2 linked regions of the Marichromatium purpuratum 984 genome follow. The main gene of each other region encodes a partner of the protein of the gene in region 2 in a complex. Links are inferred from orthologs where the notes say so. Each region holds a gene or a part of one and is shown on either strand. Other genes may lie near its edges.

Region 1 (2,980 bases), 3.2 Mb from region 2 along the record:
AATCCACCATGGCCAAGGCAGCACGCGAAAAGATCCGTCTCAACTCGAGCGCAGGGACCGGTCACTTCTACACCACGACCAAGAACAAGCGCAATCAGCCCGGCAAGATGGAGATCAAGAAGTTCGATCCCGTCGTTCGCCAGCACGTGATGTACAAGGAAGGCAAGATCAAGTAAGTCCGCCCATGCGGCATGATCCGACCCTGCAGTCGACCGAGCGCCGGTCGCGATCTCGGTGCCCCGCGCCCGAGCATCGATCAAAGCCCGCATGTCGCGGGCTTTTTTCGTGTCGGTCTCTCGATCATCCGGCGTCGTCGATGAGATAGGCATGTTCCGCCGGGGTACCGCTCAGCGGTGAGTCCGGCTCCGGGCGCCATTCGAGCCAGCGTTCGATCTCCTCGGCCAGCGCCAGGTCCAGATCGGTGACCCCACCGGCCGAATGGGTGCTGAGCCGGATCCCGACGTGGTCGTAGCCGAGTTCCAGCTCGGGGTGATGCCAGGCAAGCTCGGCGAGATGCGCGATGGCGTTGGCCGCGAGCAGTGTCGCCCGCCAGCCGCTGGTGCGATAGTCGCGTCTCAGCGCGCCGTCCTGGTGACGCCAGCGTGGCAGCGCTTGGTTCAGCCGCCGGGTGATATCCGGTGATGACAGTGGTCGTGGGGTCGCCATGGTCGTCGCTCCTCCGCAAGTCCGCGGGCGCGGCTGCGTCCCGCCTCGTCGCTTCGAGAGTGAGGGTGGGACGACGCATCGCCAAGCCTGCCAGCGGTCGTCAGTCACGAGAACCGATCACCGATGCCCGATCGCCACTCGGCGGGTCCGCTGATCCGCGAGTTCCCCTATGTCGAGGATTGCACGACGTGTTTCGCGTCGCTGCTGCGCCGCCGCTGGCCGGTGTGGCTCGACAGCGGCCGCCCCTTCACCGATCAGGGGCGCTACGACATCCTCAGCGCCGATCCACGCCTGGTGCTGGTGACGCGTGGGAACGAGACCACGCTGACCGATGTCGACGGTGTCAGGCGCCGCTCCGACGCCGACCCCTTCGCCCTGCTCGCCGAGGCCCTCGGTCCGTCACACCCCTGCCCCGATGGACTGCCCTTCGCCGGTGGCGCCATCGGTTTCTTCGGCTATGACCTCGGGCGTCGGCTGCAGGGGTTGCCCGCGCGCGCGCACGCGCCAGGCGCGCCACCGGATCTCGCCGTCGGGCTCTATGACTGGGGCCTGGTGGTCGATCATCACGAGCGGCGCGCCTGGCTGTTCGCCCCCACCGATGACGCACTCGATCGGCGCGCGCGCCTGCTCGGGGCGGCGGCGCCGCAGCTGCCGGCCTACCGCACCCACGGACCGGTGCGTCCAGACTGGTCGCATGCCACCTATGTCGAGGCGATCGCGCGCATCCATGCCTACCTGCGCGCCGGCGACTGTTATCAGGTCAACCTCGCCCAACGCTTCTCGGTGCGTGCGAGCGGTCATCCCTGGCACGCCTATCGGCTGCTGCGTGAACTCAATGCCGCGCCCTTCTCGGCCTATCTGCAGGGGCCGGACTGGCAGGTGCTGAGCTCCTCGCCCGAGCGTTTCCTGGAGGTTCGCGAGGGACGCGTCGAGACCCGGCCGATCAAGGGTACCCGTCCGCGCGATCCCGATCCGGCGCGCGACCGTGCCTTGGCCGAGATGCTGCGACTCAGCCCCAAGGATCGCGCCGAGAACCTGATGATCGTCGATCTGCTGCGCAACGACCTGGGGCGGGTGTGCGACTACGGCAGCGTGCGCGTGCCGGCGCTGTTCGCGATCGAGCACTATGCCCGGGTGCATCATCTGGTGAGCACGGTCAGCGGACGGCTCGCGCCCGGCCGCTCCGCCGTCGAACTGTTGCGCGCGGCCTTCCCCGGCGGCTCGATCACCGGCGCCCCCAAGCGCCGGGCGATGGAGGTGATCGACGAACTCGAAGCGGCGCCGCGCGGTCCCTACTGCGGTGCCATCGGTTATCTCGGCCGGGACGGCGCGATGGATACCAACATCGCCATCCGCACCCTGGTGCACGCTGCGGGTCGGACCCGGCTGTGGGCCGGTGGCGGCATCGTCGTCGATTCAGAGGCCGAGGCCGAATATCGCGAGACCCTCGACAAGGCCGCCCCGCTGCTCGAACTGCTCGAACGGTTGCGTGATCGCAACGGCTGAGTACGACCCGTCGGGACGTGGAGGTGGCTGGACGTTGCGCCGGGCTGTTCTATGATCGATCCCCGGTGGGGCGTCATCGTGTCCGTGTGGCGCCGCCCCGCACATCATCGAACCCAGCACGAGGCGCACACCGATGTCCGACCGACCCGATACCCAGGCCGTGAAGTCCTATCTGCTGACCCTGCAGGATCGTATCTGCGAGGCATTGCGCGACACCGACGGTGGCGCCGATTTTCGCGAGGATCTGTGGGAGCGCCCCGAGGGCGGTGGCGGACGCACCCGGGTGATGCAGGACGGGATGCTGTTCGAGCAGGGCGGGATCAACTTCTCGCACGTGCGCGGCGAGGCCCTGCCGGCGGCGGCGAGCGCCTCGCGCCCGGAACTGGCCGGGCGCAGTTACGAGGCGATGGGGGTCTCGCTGGTGGTCCATCCGCAGAACCCCTATGTGCCCTCATCGCACCTCAATGTCCGTTTCTTCCTCGCCGAGCACCCCGAGGACGACCCGGTGTGGTGGTTCGGCGGCGGCTTCGACCTCACCCCCTATTACGGCTTCGAGGAGGACGCGGTGCACTGGCACCGCAATGCCCGGGACGCCTGCGCGCCCTTCGGCGAGGATCTCTATCCGCGCTACAAGCGCTGGTGCGATGACTACTTCTTCCTGCCGCACCGCAACGAGCCGCGCGGTATCGGCGGGATCTTCTTCGACGACTTCGACCAGGGCGGCTTTGCCAACAGCTTCGCCTTCACGCGCAGCGTCGGCGATCACTATCTCAGCGGTTACCTGCCGATCGTCGAGCGGCGCTGGGCG
Region 2 (5,560 bases):
CTCGCTGATGATCGGCGACTCGGTGAGCGATGTGCGTGCTGCACGGGCGGCAAAATTCGGTATCATCTGCACCAGCTATGGGTACAATCACGGCCAGGACATCCGCGACAGCGGTCCCGACGCGGTCATCGATTCGCTGACCGAACTGACCGGGATACTGGCCCCGTCCCGCTGAACGCGGGGCGACGACACGGCAAACGGACTCTGACACCTCATGTGGATCGACGCGGCTCGAGTGACGGTAGGGTGGCGATGGCGACGCTAAGTCGCCTTCGTCTGACCCCTATCGTCCAAACTCAGCCGTCAGGAGATCCACATGACTCCCGAGACCTTTTGTGCCCTCGCCGAGCAGGGCTATAACCGCATTCCGCTCGTCAGCGAGGTCCTCGCCGACCTCGAGACCCCGCTGAGCGTCTATCTCAAGCTCGCCGCCGGCGCCAACTCCTATCTCTTCGAGTCCGTCCAGGGCGGCGAGAAATGGGGCCGCTACTCGATCATCGGCCTGCCCTGCCGCACCCTGCTGCGGGTGCGTGGTCACGAGGTCAGCCTGGAGCGCGACGGCGCCGTGATCGAGTCGCACCAGGTCGCCGACCCGCTGGCCTGGATCGAGTCCTATCAGGCCCGTTTCGAGGCCTTCGACGTCGAGGGGTTGCCGCGTTTCACCGGCGGTCTGGTCGGCTATTTCGGTTACGACACCATCCGCTATATCGAGCCCCGGCTCGGCGACTCGCCCAACCCCGATCTGCTCGACACCCCGGACATCCTGCTGATGGTCTCCGACGAGGTGGTGGTATTCGACAACCTCAGCGGTCGGCTCTATATCGTCCTCCATCTCGACCCCACCGCGGGCGACACCCTGGAGTCGGGGCAGGCGCGGATCAATGCGCTCACCGAGCGCATGTGTCGACCGCTGGTGCCGCACCACAGCGGCGAGCGCCGCCGGGTCGACGAGAGCGACTTCGTCTCCGGTTTCACCGAGCAGGGCTTCAAGGACGCGGTCGAGCGGACAAAGGACTACATCCTTGCCGGCGACTGCATGCAGGTGGTGCTCTCGCAGCGGCTGTCGATCCCCTTCAAGGCCCCGCCGCTCGATCTCTACCGGGCGCTGCGCGGGCTCAACCCCTCGCCCTACATGTACTTCCTCGACTTCGGCGAGTTCCAGATCGTCGGCTCCTCGCCCGAGATCCTCACCCGGCTGGAGGACGAGGAGGTGACCGTGCGCCCGATCGCCGGGACGCGCAAGCGCGGCGCCAACGAGGCCGAGGACCAGGCGCTCGAACGCGATCTGCTGAGTGATCCCAAGGAGCTGGCCGAGCACCTTATGCTGATCGACCTCGGGCGCAACGATGCCGGCCGGGTCTCGGAGATCGGCAGCGTACGCCTCACCGACAAGATGGTGATCGAGCGCTACTCGCACGTCATGCACATCGTCTCCAACGTCACCGGGCGGCTGCGCGAGGGGATGAGCGCGATCGACGTACTGCGTGCGACCTTCCCCGCGGGTACCGTCTCCGGGGCGCCGAAGATCCGTGCCATGGAGATCATCGACGAGCTCGAACCGGTCAAGCGCGGGATCTATTCCGGGGCGGTGGGCTATCTCTCCTGGAACGGCAACATGGACACCGCCATCGCCATCCGTACCGCGGTGATCCGCGACGGGACCCTGCACATCCAGGCCGGCGCCGGCATCGTCGCCGATTCCCAGCCCGAGCTGGAGTGGCAGGAGACCATGAACAAGGGACGCGCCATCTTCCGCGCGGTGAGCGCCGCCGAGATGGGCATCGATCGTTACGGCTGCGGGCTGAAGGGGGAATGACCATGTTGCTGATGCTCGACAACTACGACTCCTTCACCTACAACCTGGTGCAGTATTTCGGTGAACTCGGCGCCGAGGTGCGGGTGGTGCGCAACGACGAGTGCACGGTCGACGAGGTGGTGGCGATGCGCCCCGAGCGCATCGTCATCTCCCCCGGGCCCTGCACCCCCAACGAGGCGGGGATCTCGATGGCGCTGATCGACGCCATGGCCGGGCGGGTGCCGATCCTCGGCGTCTGTCTCGGTCACCAGTCGATCGGCCAGGTGTTCGGCGCGCGCATCGTCCGCGCCCGCGAGGTGATGCACGGCAAGACCTCGCCGGTGTACCACCGCGCCTGCGGGGTGTTCGCCGGGCTCGCCGACCCCTTCGTGGCGACCCGCTATCACTCGTTGGTGATCGACCCCGAGAGCCTCCCCGAGTGTCTCGAGGTGACCGCCTGGACGCAGACCGAGGACGGCGCGCTCGATGCGATCATGGGGGTGCGACACCGCAGCCTGCCGATCCAGGGGGTGCAGTTCCACCCGGAGTCGATCCTCAGCGACCACGGCCACGACCTGCTGCGTAACTTCATCGAGGATCGGGACTGATGGACATCAAGGACGCCATTGCACACTGTATCGAGCGACGTGACCTCGACGACGCGCAGATGCGCGCGGTGATGCACACCATCATGACCGGGGGGGCGAGCGCGGCACAGATCGCCGGCTTCCTGGTCGCGCTGCGGATGAAGGGCGAGTCGGTCACCGAGATCGCCGCCGCCGCGGCGGTGATGCGCGATCTCGCCGCCGGGGTCGAGCTCGACGGTCTCGATCATGCCGTCGACATCGTCGGCACCGGGGGCGACGCCTCGGGGACCTTCAACGTCTCCACCACCAGCATGTTCGTCGCCGCCGCCGCCGGTTGCCGGGTGGCCAAGCACGGCAACCGCTCGGTGTCGAGCAAGTCCGGCGCGGCCGACGTGCTCGAGGCCGCCGGGGTGCGCCTCGACCTCAGTCCGGCGGAGGTGGCGCGCTGTGTCCACGAGGTCGGGGTGGGCTTCATGTTCGCCCCGGGGCATCACAGCGCGATGAAGCACGCGGTCGAGCCGCGCCGCGCGCTCGGGGTGCGCACCCTGTTCAACGTCCTCGGTCCGCTGACCAATCCGGCGCGGGTCTCCAACCAGGTACTCGGGGTGTTCGCCGAGCACCTGCTCGAACCCCTGGCCGAGGTGTTGCGCCGACTCGGCAGTCGCCATGTGATGGTGGTGCACGCCCGTGACGGGCTCGACGAGATCAGCATCGGCGACAGCACCGACATCGCCGAGCTGCGCGACGGCGAGATCCACCGCTACAGCGTGCGCCCGGAGGACTTCGGGCTCACCCGTGCCGCGCTCGAGCAGGTGCGGGTCTCGGGGCCGGAGGAGAGTCTGCAGGTGCTGCGCGGGGTGCTCGACGGCGAGCCCGGCGCGGCGCGCGAGATGGTGCTGCTCAACGCCGGCGCAGCGATCTATGTCGCTGGGCGGGCGCCCTCGCTGGCGGCGGGGGTGGGTCGTGCCGCCGAGGTGATCGACAGCGGTGAGGCACTGCGCCGGCTCGATCGGCTGTGTGTCCTGACCAGCGGTCTCGATGCCGCGCTGGCCACGAGTTGAGGACGGAGAGATGCGAGAGACCCCGGATATCCTGAAGAAGATCGTCCACCGCAAGGCCGAGGAGGTGAGCGCGCGTGCCGCGCATCGCCCGCTCACCGAGTTGCGCGCCGCCGCCGCCGAGCAGGCGCCCGCGCGCGGCTTCGCGCAGGCGCTGCGCGCGCGTGTCGCCGCCGGCGACCCGGCGGTGATCGCCGAGGTGAAGAAGGCCAGCCCGAGCAAGGGGGTGCTGCGCGAGCACTTCGTCCCGGCCGAGATCGCCGAGCGCTACGCCGCCGCCGGCGCCGCCTGTCTCTCGGTGCTCACCGACGCCGACTTCTTCCAGGGCAGCGAGCGCTATCTGCGCGAGGCGCGCGCGGCCTGCGCGCTGCCGGTGATCCGCAAGGACTTCATCATCGACCCCTATCAGGTCGTCGAGGCGCGCGCCATCGGCGCCGACGCCATCCTGCTGATCGCCGCCTGTCTCGACGACGCCCAGCTCCGCGACCTCGGCGCCCTGGCCGGCGAGCTCGGGCTCGACGTGCTCGTCGAGGTCCACGACGGCGAGGAGCTCGATCGCGCCCTGGCCTGTCCCGGTGAGCTGATCGGTATCAACAACCGCGACCTGCGCAGCTTCGAGGTCAGTCTCGAGACCACCCTGGGACTGCTCGACCGGGTGCCGGAGGAGCGGCTGCTGGTGACCGAGAGTGGCATCCTCGAACGTGCCGATGTCACCCGGATGCGCGGGCACGGGGTCAATGCCTTCCTCGTCGGCGAGGCCTTCATGCGCGCCGAGGATCCCGGCGCCGCGCTACACGCGCTGTTCTTCGCCGACTAGACCCCGACGCCGCGCCGCGCTGCCGAGAGGGCGCGGCGGCGGTCGGGTCCTCGTCCCGCATCCTCCCCGAGCCCGTGCGTGCGCGATCGCACCGACAGCGTGCAGGGGCGAGTCCGTGAGTCGTGATCGGGGAGATGTGCCGCGAGCGTGCCGCCGGGCGTGATGCGCCGACCGGGGCTGTGGTCGGCGTGGTCTGGGGCTCAGCGGGTGCCGAACACCACGATGGTCTTGCCCTTGACGCTGACCAGCCCCTGTTCCTCGAGGTTCTTGAGCACCCGGCCCGCCATCTCGCGCGAGCAGCCGACGATGCGTCCGAGTTCCTGACGGGTGACGCGGATCTGCATCCCATCGGGGTGGGTCATGGCGTCGGGCTGCTTGCAGAGATCCAGCAGTGTTCCGGCGATGCGCCCGGTGACGTCGAGGAAGGCCAGATGGCTGACCTTGCGGCTGGTCTGGCGCAGCCGGGTGGAGAGCTGGTAGCCGACGCTGTAGAGGAAGTCCTTGGCGTAGACCTTGAACTCGTTCTCGAGCAGCCGGTCGAGGCGCTGATAGGTGATCTCGGCGACCTTGCACTTGGTGCGGGTACGCACGATCACGCTGCGCGTGTTCTGTGGCACGAACAGCCCCATCTCGCCGATGAACTCGCCCTTGTTGATATAGGCGAGCATGATCGTGCGCCGCTCGTCGGCGTCATCGATCAATGCGGCAGCCGACCCCTCAATCAGATAGTAGAGGCTTTCCGCTGGCTGGCCCTGGCGGATGAAGTCCACGTTCTTGTCGTAGGTCTTGGTATGACACTGCGACAGGAAGGGCTGCAGCCAGGGTGGATCCTTTTTCGGTGGTGTCAGAATGCTCATGCGAAGCTTGCCAGAGCGCCTTGTCGTCTCACGATTCTATGCATGCTGCTGTGCATTGTCGAACTGTGTTAGCCTTCGCCCGGTTCGAGGCCGGGGTCGGTCGGGCGTGGCCTGGCGGGTGACGGCGGAGCAGACGGGAGCAAACGGGATATGAAGGCGCGGGTGAAGTGGCTCGAGGGTGCGGCCATGGTCGGCATGGCCGGCGATGCGGGGTCCGAACATGCAGTGGTGATGGACGGACCGCCCCAGTACGGGGGGCGCAACCTCGGTCCTCGACCGATGGAACTGCTGTTGATCGGCATGGGTGGCTGCACCCAGTTCGATGTGATGCAGATCCTGCGCAAGGCCCGCCAGCAGGTCAGCGACTGTGTGGTCGAGCTCACGGCCGAGCGTGCCGAGCGCGATCCCAAGGTCTTCACCCGGATCCATGCGCACTTCATCGTCAG

What was found. The genes of interacting proteins can lie anywhere in the genome.
Region 1: the proteins of MARPU_RS01595 (region 2) and pabB are in contact, whole or in part, in a solved structure (PDB 8RP0), measured with the Escherichia coli proteins. The link is inferred for Marichromatium purpuratum 984 from one-to-one orthologs.

Annotation. Positions count from the first base shown.
Region 1 is NZ_CP007031.1:3,563,355-3,566,334, reverse strand. It holds pabB (aminodeoxychorismate synthase component I), read left to right. Parts: upstream 1-789; coding sequence 790-2,172; downstream 2,173-2,980. Other genes in the region: hemF (oxygen-dependent coproporphyrinogen oxidase), read left to right, coding at 2,306-2,980; MARPU_RS15485 (4a-hydroxytetrahydrobiopterin dehydratase), read right to left, coding at 301-666; rpmG (50S ribosomal protein L33), read left to right, coding at 9-176. UniProt on the Escherichia coli protein: Part of a heterodimeric complex that catalyzes the two-step biosynthesis of 4-amino-4-deoxychorismate (ADC), a precursor of p-aminobenzoate (PABA) and tetrahydrofolate.
Region 2 is NZ_CP007031.1:349,846-355,405, forward strand. The notes cover bases 668-3,610. They hold MARPU_RS01595 (anthranilate synthase component II), read left to right. Parts: upstream 668-1,818; coding sequence 1,819-2,403; downstream 2,404-3,610. Other genes in these bases: trpE (anthranilate synthase component I), read left to right, coding at 668-1,816; trpD (anthranilate phosphoribosyltransferase), read left to right, coding at 2,403-3,443; trpC (indole-3-glycerol phosphate synthase TrpC), read left to right, coding at 3,454-3,610. Outside these bases: MARPU_RS01585 (phosphoglycolate phosphatase), read left to right, coding at 1-175; more of trpE, read left to right, coding at 317-667; more of trpC, read left to right, coding at 3,611-4,257; cAMP-activated global transcriptional regulator CRP, read right to left, coding at 4,458-5,114; MARPU_RS01615 (OsmC family protein), read left to right, coding at 5,265-5,560. UniProt on the Escherichia coli protein: Part of a heterodimeric complex that catalyzes the two-step biosynthesis of 4-amino-4-deoxychorismate (ADC), a precursor of p-aminobenzoate (PABA) and tetrahydrofolate.